4 regions of the Phormidesmis sp. 146-20 genome follow, and region 2 is predicted to be linked to each of the others. Evidence: predicted binding sites of a transcription regulator. Region 2 holds the regulator's gene; each other region holds the start of a gene.
What was found. The regulator NtcA, encoded in region 2, controls nitrogen genes in cyanobacteria. The targets are predictions, from matches to a motif close to TTTGTANNNNNNNNTACAAA.

Region 1: the regulator NtcA is predicted to act here: its motif matches at 3,761-3,780, upstream of glnA (type I glutamate--ammonia ligase).
Region 3: the regulator NtcA is predicted to act here: its motif matches at 1,486-1,505, upstream of ACKFKH_RS19470 (DUF6761 family protein).
Region 4: the regulator NtcA is predicted to act here: its motif matches at 2,380-2,399, upstream of nirB (nitrite reductase large subunit NirB).

The regions. Positions count from the first base shown of each region.
Region 1 covers NZ_JBJPHT010000014.1:44,702-49,678, forward strand. Annotated here, with positions in the region: gene ACKFKH_RS13570 (BamA/TamA family outer membrane protein) at 1-212, shown strand, start outside; tRNA gene ACKFKH_RS13575 (tRNA-Leu) at 370-450, shown strand; gene ACKFKH_RS13580 (class I SAM-dependent methyltransferase) at 749-1,864, opposite strand; gene glnA (type I glutamate--ammonia ligase) at 2,078-3,496, opposite strand; gene apcB (allophycocyanin subunit beta) at 4,059-4,571, shown strand; gene ACKFKH_RS13595 (hypothetical protein) at 4,667-4,977, opposite strand, start outside.
Region 2 covers NZ_JBJPHT010000021.1:18,503-23,479, forward strand. Annotated here, with positions in the region: gene ACKFKH_RS17450 (alpha/beta fold hydrolase) at 1-807, opposite strand, end outside; gene ACKFKH_RS17455 (hypothetical protein) at 899-1,396, opposite strand; tRNA gene ACKFKH_RS17460 (tRNA-Gly) at 1,551-1,622, shown strand; gene ntcA (global nitrogen regulator NtcA) at 2,137-2,808, shown strand; gene ACKFKH_RS17470 (hypothetical protein) at 2,868-3,341, opposite strand; gene ACKFKH_RS17475 (hypothetical protein) at 3,721-3,882, shown strand; gene ACKFKH_RS17480 (carbon-nitrogen hydrolase family protein) at 4,060-4,872, shown strand; one part of gene ACKFKH_RS17485 (IS1 family transposase) at 4,914-4,977, opposite strand, start outside.
Region 3 covers NZ_JBJPHT010000026.1:19,485-24,461, forward strand. Annotated here, with positions in the region: gene ACKFKH_RS19455 (alpha/beta hydrolase) at 1-260, shown strand, start outside; gene ACKFKH_RS19460 (BolA family protein) at 336-596, shown strand; gene grxD (Grx4 family monothiol glutaredoxin) at 647-970, shown strand; gene ACKFKH_RS19470 (DUF6761 family protein) at 1,045-1,287, opposite strand; gene ACKFKH_RS19475 (response regulator transcription factor) at 1,562-2,323, shown strand; gene ACKFKH_RS19480 (DUF4926 domain-containing protein) at 2,336-2,584, shown strand; gene ACKFKH_RS19485 (GNAT family N-acetyltransferase) at 2,622-3,053, opposite strand; gene ACKFKH_RS19490 (ABC transporter ATP-binding protein) at 3,083-3,838, opposite strand; gene ACKFKH_RS19495 (hypothetical protein) at 3,835-4,398, opposite strand; gene ACKFKH_RS19500 (alpha/beta fold hydrolase) at 4,404-4,977, opposite strand, start outside.
Region 4 covers NZ_JBJPHT010000042.1:36,949-41,925, forward strand. Annotated here, with positions in the region: gene nirB (nitrite reductase large subunit NirB) at 1-2,312, opposite strand, end outside; gene ACKFKH_RS24980 (glycosyltransferase) at 2,537-3,331, opposite strand; gene ACKFKH_RS24985 (hypothetical protein) at 3,344-3,475, opposite strand; gene ACKFKH_RS24990 (hypothetical protein) at 4,158-4,977, opposite strand, start outside.

The DNA.
Region 1 (4,977 bases), on a different contig from region 2:
GCGGTGCCCTGTTTGCTGATTTTGCCTCTGATTTGGGGTCAGCTAAGGGCGTTTTGGGCGAACCGGGGGTCGATCGTAACCGTCCGGGAGCCGGATTTGGCATTGGTGCAGGACTCCGACTAAACTCTCCTCTAGGAATTATTCGAGCCGATTTTGGGGTGAATGATCAAGGGGCAACTCGACTTCAATTTGGAGTGGGTCAAAAATTCTAATTCACCTGGGTTTTGTCTCAAGTTACTTCTGAAACTTCTGATAAAACAATCAATCTCTAAACTCCGCGCTTCAAAGCTCCATTCTTTTGTTATGCTAGTTAAGGCTTAAGTCAACCTCAATCAAACGGCTTTTGCTCTGGTGATCAAACCAGCTTATGCGGATGTGGCGGAATTGGTATACGCGCACGCTTGAGGTGCGTGTGGCTTTGCCTTGCGAGTTCGAGTCTCGCCATCCGCATCAAAAAAAGGGCACTTCGCGATGAGGTGCCTTTTCTTTTTGGAAGTTTTGGAGTCAGGAGGAGAAGCAACCTCACTTCCTAGCTCCCAAGCAAGCTGATTAAAAATTGGTTCGACAAGATTTTTTCGGTGCAGTGGTCAAGTCGTCTGCCTCCATGCTGCCAATTCTGACGTGAATTTGATGAAATCCTTCGCTGTCGTTACAAATTAAGGCAGACCCAAAATCCCTCACGAGTGGGGAATTTATGGGGCTGCCGAATTGACCACCGCAGCGAGAGATTTCATCAAATTCGCGTCAACTAAATCTCTAACGGAATTTGTGTCTGCTCGGAATCTTGACGGATTTGCTCAGTCTCAGTGGGCTTGTGGGCAATCAAATACTTGCTCATAAAGTGAACCTGCGTCGAAACGTCTGAGAAGCCCGCATCTTGAAGCCGTTTTACTAAGTCATCCGTTGTGTAGTGACGGTAGTAAGGCTCATGGAACGTGGTCGCAAACCCATCCATTAAAGGAGCCATTTCGGGTGAGTCGCTGGCTTGGATCGAGTCACAAATCACAAACGTTCCACCCGGCTTAATCACTCGAAAGCATTCATTGATCACATTCTGGCGCGCCTGTGGGGGCAGTTCGTGAAATAGAAAAACGCAGGTAATTGCATGGAAGTAGTGATCCAGATAAGGCAACTCTTCTGCATTCGACTGAAGCAACTGCGGCAACTCACCCGGATTTTGGGACAGCATTTGATTGGCTTTACGCAAATAAGCTGGAGATAAATCCACTCCATATAGAGAAGCTTTGGGCAACATACCACGCAGCATTTTAAGCGTCCGCCCTGTTCCACAAGCCACATCCAACACTTTGATCTGACGTGGCTCAATCGAGCTAAAGGTTTGCAATCCCTGCTTTAAGGGAGCCAGCACCCGTCGCCGCATGGCATCCGCCGCCCCATTAAACAACAACTCCACCTGCAAGTCATACAGGTTGGCCGACATATCACTCAGATAGCCGTCTGTCTGATGATGAAAGTTTTGCACATAGTAGCTGGGATAGCCACTCGTCTCGACTTGAGGTGAAAACTCCTGGTGACGCTTCTGGTTAGCCCGATCCCAAATCTGGGGCATATCCAACCAAACAGACGGGTAAAACCGGAAAAAGTCTTCCCAGGGGTTGTCAAACAAAATGCTATCGGGATACACCTCATTTTCGGCATCCTGCCAGTCGGCTTCAAGCACTCGATTAAAGCGCTGCTGAATGTTGAGCAGCAAATCAGCAGAAATGGGAGTCGTTTTCTTTTCGGAGGGAGCGGGGTCAACGAGCTTTAGAATTTGCATACTGAGGGCTTTGTGTGCCAATCCAAAGTAGCTTTTGCCCTGAGAAAAAGTTTGATATGCCAGCTTTGTCAACGTTTCAGGCATGATAGGTTGGGAAACACTAATCAACTATGTGAATAAGTGTAACGAATAGGATGAGAGAGTTTCACCCCCGATCGACAGATTTTCCAGTACTTTTACTCTTCTCAAATCCAAGTCAATACAACCGATTTATTTTGCTAAAAAAAGCGACGATCGAACTTTAAGTCGATCGCCGCCCAAAACAGATTCACCCAATCACGCCTGAACAGTCACTTACTAACAGTCGTAGTAAAGCGCAAACTCATACGGATGAGGACGAATGCTCATGGGAATGACCTCGCGATCGAGCTTGTAGCTAATCCAGCTTTCGATAAAGTCCTCGGTAAACACGCCACCCGTCGTTAAGAACTCGTGGTCTTTCTCCAGATTTTTGAGAACTTCTGCGAGAGAACCCGGTGTCGAAGGAACCTTTGCTAACTCTTCGGGACTGAGTTCGTAAATATCCACATCCAACGGTTCACCCGGATCGATCTGATTCTTGATGCCGTCAATTCCTGCACAGAGCATCGCCGCAAACGCCAAATAAGGATTCGCCGTCGCATCGGGACAACGGAATTCTAAACGCTTGGCTTTGGGGTTGCCACCAGACAGCGGAATCCGCACCGAAGCAGAACGGTTACCTTGAGAGTAAGCCAGGTTAACCGGAGCCTCAAAGCCTGGAACCAACCGCTTGTAAGAATTGGTCGTGGGGTTGGTAAAGGCCAGCAGAGAAGGCGCGTGCTTGAGAATGCCGCCGATGTACCAGAGAGCATTTTGGCTCAGACTTGCATAGCCATCGCCAAAGAAAGTGGGCTGTCCGTCTTTCCAAATTGATTGGTGACAGTGCATTCCCGATCCGTTGTCTCCAAACACGGGCTTGGGCATAAATGTCGTGGTCTTGCCGTACTTTTTGGCCACGTTTTTGATGCAGTATTTGTAGGTCATCAGCCAGTCAGCCGCTTGCACTAGCTCACCGAACTTAAAGCCCAACTCGCACTGTCCGCCCGTCGCAACTTCGTGATGATGCTTCTCGATCGGCACCCCACACTTCAACATCGTCAACAGCATCTCAGTTCGCATGTCGTGAGAGGTGTCGGTCGGCGCGACAGGAAAGTAGCCTTCTTTGTTGCGAGGCTTATACGCTAAGTTGCCGCCCGGTTCTTGACGACCAGAGTTCCATACGCCTTCGACGCTATCGACGTGGTAGTAGCCTTCATGCTGATTTTGATCGTAGCGAACGTCATCAAAAATGAAGAATTCTGCTTCTGGGCCAAAAAAGGCCATATCGCCAATCCCTGTAGATTTGAGGTAGTCGAGGGCTTTTTGGGCGATCGATCTCGGATCGCGGCTGTAGGGCTGCCCGGTGCGAGGCTCCCGAATGCTGCAAATCATGCTCAGGGTCGGTTCTTCCATAAAAGGATCGATCCAGGCAGTGTTAGGGTCGGGCACCATCGCCATGTCTGACTCGTTAATCGATTTCCAACCCCGAATGCTCGATCCGTCAAACGGCACACCTTCGGTAAAGCTGCTTTCGTCAATTTGATCCTGGTACAGCGTCAAGTGCTGCCAAATACCCGGCGTGTCGATAAATTTTAGATCGATCAGTTGGATGTTCTCGTCTTTGATCTTTGCCAGGATTTCCTGCGGGGTTGCCATGAATGACTCCTTAATTCGTGTCTTGCGTTGCGAGAGCGTTGGGGTTGAAAACTTAGCTTTGCGAAACCTTCCGAATGTCTCAGATTAAAGAAGCACTCGCCTTAACCTGCAACCCTGTGGAGAGATTCATTCAGAATTTTCTTAAGTCCATTTTCTTTACGCTAGAAACTAGTCGTCTAACGGCTGGAATTTGCGGCTTTGGCAAGGATTCTAGCGCCAGGGTTTTAGTCACCTGCATCATGGTAGAAAGAGGCTTACAGGGGTTTTGTATCCTTTGCTACAAAAAACTGAGGATTCTATAGAATTAAACTCAGATTAAGGATTACAAATGCTACCGGAGAAAAGTCTCAGTAGGGTGGCTTCGTTCTAAGCGATGTTAAGCAATGTAAAAATTCTTAAATAGATGCTTCACGATCGTCCCCTCCATAAAATTAGGCTCAACCCCACGTGGTAGACTTTTCCTTAAATTCCATAGACGGTGAGCGATCGACGAATCGCTGTAGGTCGGCGCTCTCAAGTTTATTTTGTCAAGGTTTACAGGGATTATAGGGAGAAAAATTTCATGCGGGACGCAGTAACAAGCCTGATTAGAAACTACGATGTGACGGGTCGCTACCTCGATCGCAACGCCATTGATAGCCTGAAAACCTACTTTGACACGGGGATGGGGCGAGTGCAGGCCGCTGCTGTGATCAACTCAAATGCGGCGGCGATCGTTAAACAAGCTGGCTCAAGACTCTTTGAAGAACTCCCTGAACTGATCCGCCCCGGTGGAAACGCTTATACGACTCGTCGCTACGCCGCTTGTCTGCGAGACATGGATTATTACCTGCGCTATGCCACGTATGCTCTGGTCGCGGGTGATACCGATGTATTGGATGAGCGTGTTTTAGAAGGTCTGCGGGAAACGTACAACTCCCTCGGCGTGCCCTGCGGGCCAACGGTGCGCGGCATTCAGATTATGAAGGAGATCGTGAAGGAGCAGGTGTCTGCGGCGACGGGCGTTGAGAAGCCAGATTTTGTCGATCAGCCGTTTGATTATATGTCTCGTGAGTTGGGCGAGAAGGATCTCTAGGGAAGGGATGAGGGATGTAAGGAGGGCTGAAAACAACTGATTTGTTGGCATTGGCATCCCTGCATCTCAGATAAGTAATGGGGTTGAGCAACTGACTACTGGTTGAGTGTGGCATCGGGTTCTAAAATCCAAATAGCACAGGCACGATCGCTCTTGGTAATCATGGACTCGTTGCCTTTCTTGGCAAGACGATTTGCAAACTCGATCGCCTCATTTTCAGTGCGAAGTCTTCTCATAAAGCCGTAATATTTGTGGTCAACGACGATCGCCTCCAAAGGTTTTGCGACATCTGGTACGCGAATCTGACACACCTGATATTGCTGAGAAGAGTTCAAGATCCTCCAGAGGCCGTCTTCAGAGTGACGATTAGCAGACTCACAGGGCAAGGTTTTTGTCTGGGCATCTG
Region 2 (4,977 bases):
TGGGATGCCGACAAATTGCACATCATGGGTGTCAGTGAGCGATCGATAAATCTCAGCGCCTGCGATCGGTGTCCAGGGATCAGCTTCGCCCCACAGCACCAACAGCGGCACCTTAATTTTAGGAAACAATTCCGTTGGTCGAGGGCCAGCCGGAGCCGAGAGAATCGACGCAAACACTTTTTGGGCACCCGGATCACAAGACGGCTCGTGCAGCAGATCGACTAACTCATCTGTGATTGCATCAGGATCGCGATAAACCTGCTTGAGACTGTTGCGAATTCGAGCTTTTTGACGGACGCGATCGAAGAGCCACGGCCCAAACGCTTGAGAACTCACAACTTTTGAGAAAGTACCCATGATCATCCGCAATGGCAGATTTAACTCTTCAGGTCGATGATTGAGTCCTCCAGCAGGATTGAGCAACACGCCCCCAGCCGAGATTTCGGGATGTTCGGCTAACAGCATCAGACAGAGCAAACCGCCGATCGAGTTACCGACAAACACGGTAGGCTGCTGAATCTTGGCGGCCCAAAAGTCGCGGATCAACTCGACCCAGATCTCCAGGTTATAGTCCAATTCAGGCTTTGAGGAACCGCCAAACCCCAGCAGATCGAGAGCAAACACCTGGTAGCCAGCCTCAGCGAGAACGGGAATATTTTTGCGCCAGTGTCCGATTGAGGCCCCAAATCCATGAATTAATACCAAAGGCTGGCCTGTCCCCATAGATACATAGCGAATCTGATGCCCTTGCCATTCCCAAGTTTGTCGCTCAAAAGTTGCTGGAGTCGGAAGTTGCTCTACTGTCACGGTTCGTTTTGTGAAGTTTTCTTAAGACTTCTCCATCATAATATTTCACGTCTAAATTTTCAGCGTCCAGCGCGTTCTGAGTTAAAGCCACCTACTTTCCTGATTTCTTTGGCTCTGATGGCGACTGGAGCGCCTGGTCAAGAACAACGCGAGCGGTCTCGGCTTGAGAACGGGCTTCTCGGTAGCGCATGTTGGTCTGAGCATAGGTTTTGAGAACCTTGAAGCCTTCTTTGAGGCTGTTGATTTCTTCTTCGCTGACTAGCTCATCCGTAAAGAGAATGTCGATTTGTTCGCGAACTTGCAGCGCTTCAGAGCGTGATTCTTGAGCCTTGAGTTTGAGGGTTGCCAGACTGCTAAGAACCTGAACGGCTTGATTGAGGGCATCTTCATCACTGGAAGCGATCGCGCCTTGATCTTTAATTTCGATAAAGTGCTGCGGCCCAAAGCCATCCGTTAGCTCGGTGGGCAGTTTGCCGTCATCCATTAGTTCCATCAGTTGATCCATTGCCTTCTCGCGAGCTTTGGCAGAATCCTTACCAGAGACCGTGAGAATGACTTCGGGACTTTGAGCAAGCGTGTATTGAACCATAAAAAGTAGGAAGTAAGGAGTATGGATGTTCTTTTTTCATCCTTCTACATCCTATATGCTGAGAAGCGATGCGATTTCCTGATTTCCGGCTTTTTGGTTTTTCAGGCTTGACATCTCTATGAGTATCTGCAATAGTAGAACTTATCCGAATTTTGCGGGTATAGCTCAGTGGTAGAGCGTCACCTTGCCAAGGTGAATGTCGCGCGTTCGAATCGCGTTACCCGCTTTTTAACTAAAGTTTTTTAATCTCAGACTGACGAATTCTCAATGTAAGAGTTGAATGTCTTCGACTAAAGGGCAGCACCCTAAAAGTCTTTAGAGCTTTCGGTAAATTAAGCTCCTTGACGCTGGGTAATACCGCTCTTCAACACGGTCATCGTTCTGAAATCTTCAACTCACAACGTACTTTTTGACAAACTTATTACTGAATTGATCTTTGAATCGATCTATTGATTAATCTATTGACTTCCAGCCTGATTAAAATAGGTGACAGATCTTAAAAATCTTCGGATGAACGACGAATTTAAGCTCAAACCTTAAGCAATTGTTAGAGACTTAGCTCAATTCCTGCAAAAATTCAACTACCTGGCAGAATAGTGTAGTATCGAGCACAAAAACTGCTTGAAGAGTAAGTTTAAGTGTTCTAAAGTCATCAATCTCTTACAGATCAGCTGACAGCTAAGTAAAAACTGTTGCCAGGTCAATCAAGAGAGTTCAAGAGCACGAGTTCGACAAGGAACATGGTAGTGACCAAAGAGCGACCACTTGCAGCATTATTTCGCCAGATTGGGGGCGGTGCCTTTCCACCTGTCGTTGAGACGTTTGAGCGAGGCAAAACGATCTTCTTTCCAGGCGACCCCGCAGAGCGAGTTTATTTTTTAGTCAAAGGTGCCGTCAAGCTTTCGAGAGTCTATGAGGCGGGTGAGGAGATTACGGTTGCCTTACTGCGAGAAAACAGCGTGTTTGGGGTGCTGTCACTGATCACCGGGCAACGCGCCGATCGCTTTTATCATGCGGTTGCGTTCACATCGGTTGAGTTGCTGTCTGTTCAAATTGAGCAGGTTGAAAAAGCACTCAAAGACAACCCCGAACTCTGTCTGCTGATGCTGCGAGGGCTATCGTCTCGAATTCTACAAACCGAAATGATGATCGAAACGCTGGCGCATCGAGATATGGGGTCGCGTCTGGTGAGTTTCTTGCTGATTCTCTGTCGCGATTTTGGCCTGCCCAGTCAAGAAGGGATCACGATCGACCTCAAGCTGTCTCATCAAGCCATTGCAGAAGCGATCGGCTCAACGCGGGTGACCGTGACTCGTCTGCTGGGAGACTTGCGACAGGACAAAATGATCTCTATTCACAAAAAGAAGATCACTGTCCACAATCCAGTCACCTTGAGTCAGCAGTTTACCTGATCGCTAGCCAGTCGGCGAAGCCTGAAGGCGTACAAATTTCAGGCTTCACACCTCGCCTATTACCAATCGTCTTCTCTAAATAGAAACTGACCTTCTGAATTGAGGTAGGGTGACTTCCAGCGGGTCAATTCTTTATCAGGGCAGATGTCTAGTCCTTCTCCCACGCCGTAGGGGTGCATTCCGCAGACTAGCACGTTGCCGTTGTAGGCTTGCCCATGATAGTGACGACAGCCGACACAGATGGGGTGTTGGTTGAGCAGCGGTTCTACAGTTTGCATCATCGGTTGGGCAGCTTCTCCGACCATGCCTTCAAACCCAAAATAGGCTTCTAAGACGGGGTTGACTAGCTCATTAATGTATTGGTCAATCTCATCTGTAAAGGTATTTTGTGCCTGTGCCGAAAGCTCGTCAGAAAGCTCTACAAACACGTTGACCACTTCTGTCACTTCTCTCGACACTTCAACAAAGAAGCCTTCGATGTGATCCGCGATCGTTTCTAACAGTTCAGAAAAATCTTTTTGCCACTCTTCCATAGGGTTCTCACCGGGGTTGCGTTCCAAAAGGGATGGATGATTGAGCGTTGATTCCCTTGTGTGAGGCTGCGCTAGATGGCTAAAGATTCCTACCATCAAAGGGTTCTATCCAAGGGAATAGCTTCGCTATCATAGCGCAAACTTTTATGGTTCAATCTGGTCAAAAAGAAGGCGATCGCTTTCTGATTTTGCGATTCTCACTAGCCCAAACGCATTGAGAAGATTCAGTGATTTCAGAAGATTTGCAAAAGACTATAAATCAAAAAGTTTCTTCATATATTCACAACAATTATGCGACAGAAATGCTGCTATCGCTAGAGGCATTGAGTTAGCTCTCTTGATTAGACTGAGCCTGATTCTAATTTGGGAGACGCTCGTTGTGAACAATTCGATCGTGATGATTTTACTCTTGGGGCTGCTGCTGATGATGCTGATTGCTCCTTTTTCAGCGCTGTCTCTGGTGATGCTGGTAGTGTTGGTTTCAGCGATCGGCTGGACAGGTTGGCAGCTAATCCGGACGTTGGTCAAAGGAGACGCTTAACTCAAAACAAAAAGCAGGGATCAATGGGTTTTCTGTGGCTTTAAAGTATGAATAGGTCGAGAGTCTCGATCGCCTGATGCTTTTGTTAGATAACATCTGCAAAATTTTCTTGCAATTAGGGGACGGCTCAAGATTTAAAATGCTTTTTCTACCTACCCGCTATTTTGAGCTAAACCCATGAAGTCTTACCTGGCTGCTGCAATTCAAATGAATAGTCTGCCCGATTTACACAAGAATCTGGCGCAGGCAGAAGAACTAATCGATCTCGCGGTGCGTCGAGGAGCGGAACTGGTTGGGTTGCCAGAAAACTTTTCTTTTTTGGGAGACGAGCAGGCAAAACTAGCCCAGTCTGAGGAAATTGCTCAAGAGAGCGAAAAGTTTCTCAAAACAATGGCGCAGCGTTTTCAAGTCACGATTTTGGGCGGCGGTTACCCTGTCCCGGTTGGCAACGGTAAAGTCTACAACACCGCCTTGCTGGTCGCCCCCAATGGTCAGGAAATTGCTCGCTATGAAAAAGTACATCTTTTTGATGTCAATTTGCCCGACGGCAACACGTACCGCGAATCGTCGATGGTCGTTGCTGGCTTGAGAATGCCGCCCGTCTACCCGACCAAAGAACTAGGCAACCTGGGGCTGTCAGTCTGCTATGACGTGCGGTTTCCAGAAATATATCGTCAACTATCACAGATGGGAGCAGAGGTGTTGTTTGTCCCCGCAGCGTTTACGGCACACACGGGCAAAGATCATTGGCAGGTTTTGCTACAGGCGAGAGCGATCGAGAATACCTGTTATGTGATTGCCCCCGCTCAAACCGGACGACACAATACGCTGCGTCAATCCCACGGTCACGCCATGATTGTTGACCCCTGGGGCGTGATTTTGGCAGATGCAGGCGACACACCAGGAGTAGCGATCGCGGCGATCGAACCCGCCCGTCTCGAACAAGTCCGCCGCCAAATGCCCTCTCTCCAACACCGAGTCTTTGTCTAAAGCAGTAAGGACTTTTGGGCGTTGCTGAACAAAGGGATGAATCAAGTGAGTACGGGTATTGACCAATACTTTAGGTAATGGAGGAGCAATCGCAGCGAATGCTTT
Region 3 (4,977 bases), on a different contig from region 2:
TCGCTCAGATTCTCACCCAAAGATTTGATTCGCTTGGCAAGGTACGATGGCTCAAAATGCCCACGCTCTTCATTCACGGCACGGCTGATGCGCTCGTTCCCGTCTCAATGGCGCAAACCCTTTACGATGCCGCTCCCCAGGCGAAACAACTGCTGCTGATCCCCAATGCCGGACACAACCACGTAGAAGCTGAGTTTGACCAGCCAGAAAATTTGAATGTGATTCGAGACTTTATCAAGCGGGTGGTGAGCGATCGTTAACGTCTGATTCACCAAAGGAAGCACCCCAAACAGTTAGACTAAAAGAATCGCGTTGCAGTACCCAAAGGAGACTGGATGATTAGCCCCGATCAGGTTGAAGCAATGATCAAGTCTGGTTTGCCGGATGCTCAGGTGCAGGTGCAAGATCTGACAGGCGGTGGAGACCATTACCAGGTTACGGTCGTTTCGTCTCTGTTTGAGGGCAAACGGCGTGTCCAGCAGCATCAATTAGTCTACGGTGCTGTCAATCAAGCGATGGCCAGCGAAGCCATTCACGCCCTAGCCTTAAATACCTTTACCCCAGAAGAGTGGTCAGCCGCCGGGCAAAAGGTCTAAAATTCTAAACTTCTGATTTACCGACTATCCACCCATTCTCAGGAGAGAACATGACTCAAGCTACTCACGATCGCATTGATACGCTCGTCAAGCAAAACAAAATCATGGTGTTTATGAAGGGCAACAAGCTCATGCCCCAGTGCGGTTTCTCAAATAATGTCGTCCAGATTCTCAACACGCTGGGTGTCCCTTACGAAACCGTGGATGTGTTAGATGATCCCGAAATCCGCCAGGGCATCAAAGAATATTCAAGCTGGCCGACCATTCCCCAGGTTTACGTGAATGGAGAGTTTGTGGGCGGATCTGACATCTTGATCGAGCTATATCAGAAAGGCGAACTCCAACAGATGGTCGAGGTGGCCCTGGCTTCCTAAACCCCGAAGCAATCTGCGCCTCAAAAAGCGTGACTCAAAAAGAAAGGGTGTGTCGATCGACGCACCCCTTTTATTTATCGATAGTCTGGCTGAGTCTGAGTATTGTCAAAATTAGAGCGATCGTATATGAATCGAGTAATTTCTTCTTCTAAACGATTGATCTGAATTGGCTCAAGCGTATTGCTGTGCCTGAGCGCTGAGAGATAACCATCTAAAAACAGTCGGAGGTCGTCAAACCGATAGCCTCGGTTCCACAACTCTACCAAACTGTCAGATAGTCTCTGGTAGTAACGAATCGTTTGCGTGTCTTGCAGCATAGTTAAGTGCTAGAGCGTAAATAATTCTCAAACCAATGAATAGAGTCTAAAAGGCCTGATACAGGTCTAAGTTGGTTAACTAAAGATTGTTTAATCTTAACATTAAGGGGGTCTCTGCTCCCTGCCTTTGTGAGGATCTATTGGATAGGGATTGAAATTTCTAGCAGCGATCGCCGATTATTAAAGTCTATGAAAGTCTGGGTAGCAGTCGTTACAAATCCATGACAAGTGCTTTGATACTCTGAAGAGCAAGCAGTCTGAGGATTAAGCCCCCGTGGGAGCCGTAAATATCCAAATTATCGAAGGGAACCCGCATCTGCGATCGCTACTCGGTTGGCACCTACAGCAGGCGGGACATCAAGTACATCAGTCGGCAGACCTGCATCAAGCGCGAGAGGTCTTTATCAGCCGACAACCCAATCTTGTGATTCTTGATTCAGAGTTACCAGATGGTGATGGGATTGAGTTTTGTCGATGGCTCAGGCAACAACAGGCGATCGTGCTAATGCTTTCGGCGCGGGCTACGGAGTCTGACATTGTAGAAGGGTTGCGAGCGGGTGCAGATGACTATCTCAAAAAGCCGTTTGGGATGCAGGAATTTCTCGCCAGGGTGGAGGCGTTGACTCGTCGAAGTCGCGTGGCGGCCCCTCCGGCTCATCTCGATTATGGCGACTTAAAGATTGACTTGGTGCATCGTCGAGTCCGCTTTAAGGGTGAGTTGATCGAGTTGACTCCTCAAGAATTTAGTTTGCTTTATGTGCTGGCTCAGGCGGGGGGCAATCCGCTTAGTCGTCCAGAGCTATTGCAACGGGCCTGGCCAGATGCGATCGACAATCCCCGAACAGTTGACACCCATATTCTCTCGCTTCGCAAAAAAGTTGAGATCGATCCCCGTCAGCCTGATCTGATTCAAACGGTTCGCAATGTGGGCTATCGATTGAATCTAGAAGTCCTGAATGCGCCAACTATTCAGAATGGCAATGGTCATCGCAAAACGGCAGCGGCTCGAATGGCACTGGGCGATCGACGAATTTAAGGAGACCTGAACATGACTCTAGAGCTATACCAAGAAGTTGCTTTAACCCGCGACTTACCAGAACATAAGCTCAGAGTTGGAGATATTGCAACGCTGGTTGACTTCGTTTCTCATCCCAAAGGTGGCGAAGCGGGTTGTGTGCTAGAAGTGTTTAATGCTGTTGGTGAATCTATTAAAGTGATCGCCGTCCCAATCTCTACAGTAGAAGTTCTACGTCCTGACGAGATTCTAACGGTTCGCTCTTTAACGAATGCAAGTTGATATTAGCCCTTGAAGTTGTTTGAGTTGTTGTGCTGACCTACAGCCGTAACGAATAGTGATAAAACTCTGCATCTTTGTTGTATCCAAGCGATTCATAAAGAAACTGAGCAGTAGTGTTGGAAATTTGCGTTGATAAAATGATACGGATGGCTTCTGTTTCTCTTGCAAAGTTTTCTGCTGCGCTCATTAGCAACTTTGCAGCACCCTTCTTGCGATCGGCTTGCCCCACAAACAGGTCGTTCAATATCCAAACGCGCTGCATCGACACTGACGAAAAACTGGGATAAAGCTGCGTAAACCCAATGATGCGATCGTCATCACTCACAACAAATATCGTTGAGTCACCTTTCTGGAGACGCTCTTGGAGAAATTTTCTAGCCGCTTCAAGATTTGAGGATGACTTGTAAAAAACACGATAGTCGTCAAACAACTTTGACACTTCTTCAAGATGAGCCTGAAAAACTTTCATCGGTTTATCCTACTCCTTGATTCCACAAACTACTCCCATTCTTCGGCTTCTTGGGCCTCGGCTTGCACGATCGCTCCTTCCAACTCTTGCCAATTTACACGATCGCTCTTTTCATTTCCAATTAGCGCGCCTTTGTGGAGATGGAGGACTCGATCGCTAAAAGACTGCGCCACATCTAATTGATGATTGGTCATGAGAACGGTTTGCGATAGCTCAGATAGCACTTTGAGTAGGTGGCTACTGCGCCCCGCGTCGAGGCTAGAAGTCGGTTCGTCGAGCAGCAGAATTTTGGGTTGGGTGATCATGGAGCGAGCGATCGCTACCCACTGCCGTTCTCCCATTGAAAGCTGCAATTCTGTCAGGTCGAGCCATTTTTGAGGAATGTGTAGTCGATCGATCCAGTCGCTGAGTTGGCGATCGATGGCGGTTTCTGACAGGCCTCTAAGCTTGAGGGGATAGCGCAAAGCGTCCCGAACGGTCATCCCTAAAAGTTTGGTTTCCTGTTGCACCAAAGCAATCTGCTGGCGCAATTGGATCACGGGGATCGCTTGAAATTTTTGACCTTCAAAATAAATCGTGCCTTCAAAGGGTTCGCTGAGTCGATTTAACAAGCGCAATAGGGGCGTTTTGCCCGATCCAGATGCGCCCACGATCGACACGCGATCGCCTTCCATCACCTCAAACGAAAGATTTTTCAGCAAATAGTGGATCGGAAGTTTAGATTTTTTGCTCAAAACTCTCGACGCGAGGCTGACCTGCTCTACTCGAATTTGAGGCGCTGTCATGATGCCAATGTAGTCGCCGTCCAGATTGTCCAGGCATCGATCGCAAACATCATCAGCGTGAAGACCAGCAAAATCAAATACATCCAGGGTTGAGAAAGCGGCCTTACGTCGGTGGTGTCGATCCCCGTTTTGGCTTGGACGGTGCGGACGAGACGCGCAAATCCAGCCACCCGCATTGGTAGTAAATAGCCCTGATCTTGATGGCTCAAAAAGTAGTAGACCAATCCGCCCTGACCTGTCGATCGTGGTTTGAGCGCTTTTACATCTGCCCAGGGTAGCTGCCAGCCTTTACGAATCAGCGTCGGCACCCATTTGGGATAGGTGACTTGAATGCCCTGATCGTCAGTGATCACTCGTTCACTCAATGCGGCAAACAGGACGATCGCACCCGCACCGATCCCAACCCAGAGCCAGGTGGGTGAAATGGGCGATTTTGTGGCTTCTGAAAGAAAGGGAAGCGGCGTGGTCAAAGCAGCATAGAGACTGAGTAGCGTGATCCGAATTAGCGGAGAAATGCGAAAAACGTCCGATTGGGCAGGCGGGTTAGCAGATTGAGTCATGGGGATCACAGAGACAGAGGAGCTTCGGCTTTTAGAAGAGGACGATCGTTCCAGGAGGCGATCCAGTTGAGAATTTCGGGGTTGACTTGCTCAGGTGCCTCGTCGTGAGAACAATGGCCCGCATCGATTTCGACAAGCTTTAGTCTGGGATTATAGCTGGCAAACTGGGCCGCAAGACTGGGCGGGATCATCCGATCTTTTGAACCCCAGATCAGCAGCATGGGAATTTTCAATTCGGGCAAAATTTTCTTGACGCTCGGCCCAAAATCAGGACTGATAATCGCCCGCATAATCGCGCAAAAGGCTTGAGCAGAGCCGTGATCGTTTGCAGCATCCACCAGAATCTCGACCAATTCATCTGTTACCGCGTCTCGGTTGGCATAAGCGATCGATACCCAGCGACGAGTTCCTTTAGGATTTCTGGCAAACTTGAATAACTGATTCAGCAAAAAAGGAGACGCTACCCAGCTTTTGATCGTGTTGACGATCGGGCGAATCGGCTCAGGAATCATTTCTTGCTCGATCGAGGGATCAGGCAGACTCAGCATCGCGATCCCACAGACCATATCGGGATGGGCC
Region 4 (4,977 bases), on a different contig from region 2:
TCAATGATCACTTGTTTGAGGTAATCCAGTCCGCCTTCTAATTTGTTGAGCCAGGTAGCGGTGCGTTCTAATCGATTTGCGGTGCGAATGTAGAACATTAAGAAGCGATCGATGTATTTAATTAGCGTTTCTTCATCGACATCTTCAGCAATCAGTTGAGCGTGTTGTGGTTTCATGCCGCCATTCCCACAAACGTATAAATTCCATCCTTTTTCGGTTGCGATAATGCCAAAATCTTTGCTTTGAGCTTCGGCGCATTCGCGGGTGCAGCCAGAGACGGCAGATTTGAGCTTGTGGGGGGCGCGCAGTCCTCGGTAACGGAGTTCGACAGCGATCGCTAAACTGGTTGAGTCTTGCACTCCAAATCGACACCAGGTGCTTCCTACACAGGATTTCACGGTTCTCAAAGCTTTGCCGTAAGCGTGACCCGATTCAAAGCCTGCGTCGATTAGTTTCTTCCAAATGTGAGGTAACTGATCGACTCGTGCGCCTAATAAATCAATGCGCTGTCCGCCTGTAATTTTGGTGTAGAGTCCAAATTCTTTAGCAACTTCGCCCAAGACAATCAGCATTTCTGGCTTGATCTCGCCGCCCGGAATGCGCGGAATCACCGAATACGTCCCGTCTTTTTGAATGTTGGCCAGAAACGCATCGTTCGTGTCCTGTAAGCCCGCGTGAGGCTGATTGAGAATGTAGTCATTCCACGCAGACGCGAGAATGGAAGCAACGGCAGGTTTACAAATTTCGCAGCCTTTCCCCTGTCCATGTTGCGCCAGTAGAGACTCAAAGGTTTGGATGTGTTGTGACCTGACTAAATGATATAGCTCTTGTCGAGAGTAGGAGAAGTGTTCGCAGAGATGATTTTTGACCTCAACGCCTGCTTTTTTGAGTTCTGCCTTCAGCAAGTCTGTGACTAACGGAACGCAACCGCCACAGCCTGTTCCGGCTTTTGTGAATTTTCTGAGGGTGCCAATTTCGGTGAAGTTATTTTCTTGAATGGCGCTGCAAATTTGTCCCTTTGTCACATTGTTGCACGAGCAAATTTGGGCCGTGTCGGGCAGTCCTTCAACGCCCTTTGAGACGGTGGCTTTTCCTTCGCGGGGCGGCAACAACAAATCTTCGGGATGAGGCGGCAGTGTGATTTGGTTTTGCATCAGTTGCAGCAGCGTGCCGTAGGCCGACGCATCCCCAACCAGAATGCCGCCTAGCAAGCGATCGCCCTTTTCATTCAGCACCAGTTTTTTGTAAGTGCCCTGGACAGAATCGACGATCGCAAACTCTTTGGCACCGGATATTTTGGCAAATCCATCTCCAAAGCTGGCGACATCGACACCCAGCAGTTTCAATTTAGTAGACATATCTGCACCCGTAAAGGTGTTGCTACCTTGATTACAAAGCTGATTAGCCGCGATACTGGCCATCGCATATCCTGGAGCCACTAATCCATAAATTCGATGATTGTGAAGGGCACATTCGCCGATCGCTAAAATGTCAGGATCAGAAGTCTGACAGTGATCGTCAATGACAATACCGCCGCGATCGCCAACGGCTAATCCGCACTCTCTAGCCAGTTCATCACGAGGACGAATCCCCGCAGAAAACACAATCATATCGGTGGGCAGTTCGTCACCCTCGGCAAAGCGCATTTTTGTGACGCGCCCATTTTCACTCACAATTTCAGTCGTGGACTTTTGAGTATGAACGGCAACACCCAGTGCTTCGATTCTGTTTTTGAGAATAGTTCCGCCAACATCATCGACTTGGACAGGCATCAAGCGAGGGGCAAACTCGACGACGTGGGTTTCTAAGCCCATATTTTTGAGCGCGTTGGCGCATTCCAGTCCCAGCAGTCCGCCGCCAATCACGACACCCACTTTGCACTGTTTGGCGTAGGCTGACATGGCTTCTAAGTCGTCGATCGTTCGATAAACAAAGGTGCCAGCGGTGTCTTTTCCGGCGATCGGCGGCACAAATGGATAGGAACCTGTCGCCATCACCACTTTGTCGTAGTGAATCACCACACCATTCGCTGACGTGATTGTCTTGTGGATGCGATCGATGCGTTCTGCTTTGTCACCAATGTAGATTTGAACGTTATTTTCCTGATACAACCCCGGCTCGACTAGCGACAGATCGGCTGCTGTTTTTCCGGCAAAAAAGCCACTTAAGTTGACGCGATCGTAAGCGACACGAGGTTCTTCGCAAAAGGTGATCAGGTTCCAGTTTTGGGAGGCTTCTTTGGCGATCATTTCCTCCAAAAAGCGGTGCCCGACCATGCCGTTGCCAATGACAACCAAATTCTTTTTAGTCATAACAGGAGTTTTTGTAGCGCATTCTTTGTTAAGACTAGGCGGAGTTCTAAATTGTGACTAGCCCCTAATTGTAGTGAGCAATACTAAAGTTCCTTTATTTATTCACAAGGTGCATGATCCCAATTCGATTTCTGCATTCAGGATGCGAATTTAATCATTTTCTTAGAATTGAGTTGAGAAAAAAGCTTGATGAAGTCGATCGCAGCCAGGGTCTTGGAAGCTGTCTACTTTTCAAATTCCGCTTCGTCCATCTCAGTAGCACTTCCAGATTTCTGTAGCAATGCAACCTGAGCAGAGAGTTCTACGGTCAACTCTAATTGCTCACTCAAGCCTCTCCTGACCAAAGCCTCTTGAGCAGCCTTGTAGCTACAAATAATTTTCTGAATTTGACGATGTAGATCAATCGAGTCTTGATGATAGCGATAGAAATATAGAGGTTGCGGTAAATGATGAATGTCAGTCACTTCTGACAGCTTTAAGATCAAATCATAGTCTTGACTAAATTCAAATTCAGGATTAAATCCGCCAACTTGATCGTACAAACTTCGACGCATTAATCGAAAATGCATCACCATAAAGCTGACCAACAGACGATCGCGCGAATAGGGAATCTGACACCGAGAACCATACTCAACTGGCTTTCCTTGTGCGTTGATCGTCACATAATCGCTATAGACTAACCCAACGTCAGAGTTGCTATCCAGAATCGCCTTTGTTTGTTCTAAAGCTTCTTTGGCAAGTAAATCATCGCTATCGACAAGACCCAGATAGGTTCCGGTAGACAGCGCAATCGCTTTGATTAAAGAATCGACTCGTCCAGTGTGAGGTGCAGCAATCAGTCTAATTCGATCATCTTGAGCGGCGTAAAACTGAGCGATCGCCAGCGACTGATCTGTAGAGCCATCATCCCAGATCACAAACTCGAAGGAGCGATCGGTTTGAGTCAAGACGCTTTCGATCGATAAGCTCAGATATTGTTCACGGTTATAGACCGTCATAATCAAAGAGGTATCAACCATTAGAGTCATCGACTAATTGTGCCAAGAGCGACCTTGCCACTCCCCGACTGATTGAGACACGATTTGAGGAGGCAAAACTTCTTTCTGTTGAGCAGACAATGCCTGACTCGTTTCAGTGCGATGAGCCGTAACCTCACCCAGCAAAATAACCTGTTTTCCTAAAAGGCTAGAACCACGGGACGATACGGGGGTGCAATTAGAGTCACTCTGGCTTCTACAAGGAGGAAGGGGTGGTGGAGGGGGTGGTTCTTCTGGTGGTGGACAATTTTCGTTGCTATCAGCACTGCTGGCAGATCCAAGCGCGGGGCAACTATCAGGCTGAGTTATCAAACACGACGTTTTCACGTTCCATTCGTCGCCATAATATACTCTGCCTGGATTAAATTCTATGTAGGAATCAGTTGACTCAATTCCCACAGATATCTCATACAGCCCCGGGCCAGGGAACCCCACCTCAAATTGATTCCTCTCTTGTGTAGACCCATTAGCATTTTGGTTCCCGGTGTCTGATCTGTTAGGAGGGAGTCCCTGAATGTTGTAGAAGACAAGTCGATACTGACCAATTCTGGCAACTCCCTCACCATCAATTGCCCAATTAACGACCGCAGTTCTGCCATCTTGATTACTGAAACATCTCAATTCAAACGTCCCTGGGCCAACCCTGGTCTTCTCGGCACTCGCTCTGCCAGCAAATACTAACAAGCCAATCGGAGAAAACAGAAGCAGAATACTTTTTACCAAAATCATGGAAAAGTTAGGCATATTGAAGCTTAAGAATTGCATAAGACCTCATTGAGCTAGTGTTGCATGTGCTTATCTCTTGCTATCAAGCTATAGTCCAAGCCTCTGGTGGCTGAATCTCAAGAAAACCAATGTAATGCTGAGTTCCTTCTGGTCTTGCTAATAGACTTAAAATCCCTTGCCAACATTGTCCTTGTTCATCCGTAAAAGACCAAAGGCTTACATGGCAGTCTTCGTTCTGACTAACAACTTGTGACTGCCAGCCTGCTTGCTGCATCTCAACATGGTAATGATTGACTAATGCTACCGAGGAGAGTGATGTTGTGATGCACACTGTAGTTACAGTAATATCTCTATTGCTCCTCGACCGACGGACTTCAGTCTGGTCAGCACGAGCTAGTGATGGAATAGGCTTCTGACTCAGTTCCTTTTGAATTTGTGATCGAATACTTTCTCTTGGTGAAGGACTCATCTGTTCAGGTGATGGAGACCAGTAAAGGCTTACATCGGAATAATTGAGCGTAGCTGGGTCAACGGTTATCGAGAACTGAGTTCCCTGAGTTGGATGAAAAAAAATGTCCCGAAGGGTTTCCAAGTGTGTAGAGGTTTCAAACCCAATTTCTGCATCATCATTCCAAGCCGACCATTGTTGCCAGCCCAAGTTGATGAGTTGCTCGGCTAACTGTTCACAAATCTGTTCGGACGAAAGCGGCACCTGCAAAAAGACCCGAATCCCATTGCGATCCTCAAGGCTCCCCAACACTTGTGTGTCCTCTGGAAACCGCAATAAGACGGGCAATGTAGAGGGCAGTTGCTCAATCCATAACTGCTGGGTCTCATCTGGCAGGAAGGTGTCAGACAAGAATTGCCACAGGATTGCTTCTGGAATTGCTTCCGTTAAGGCA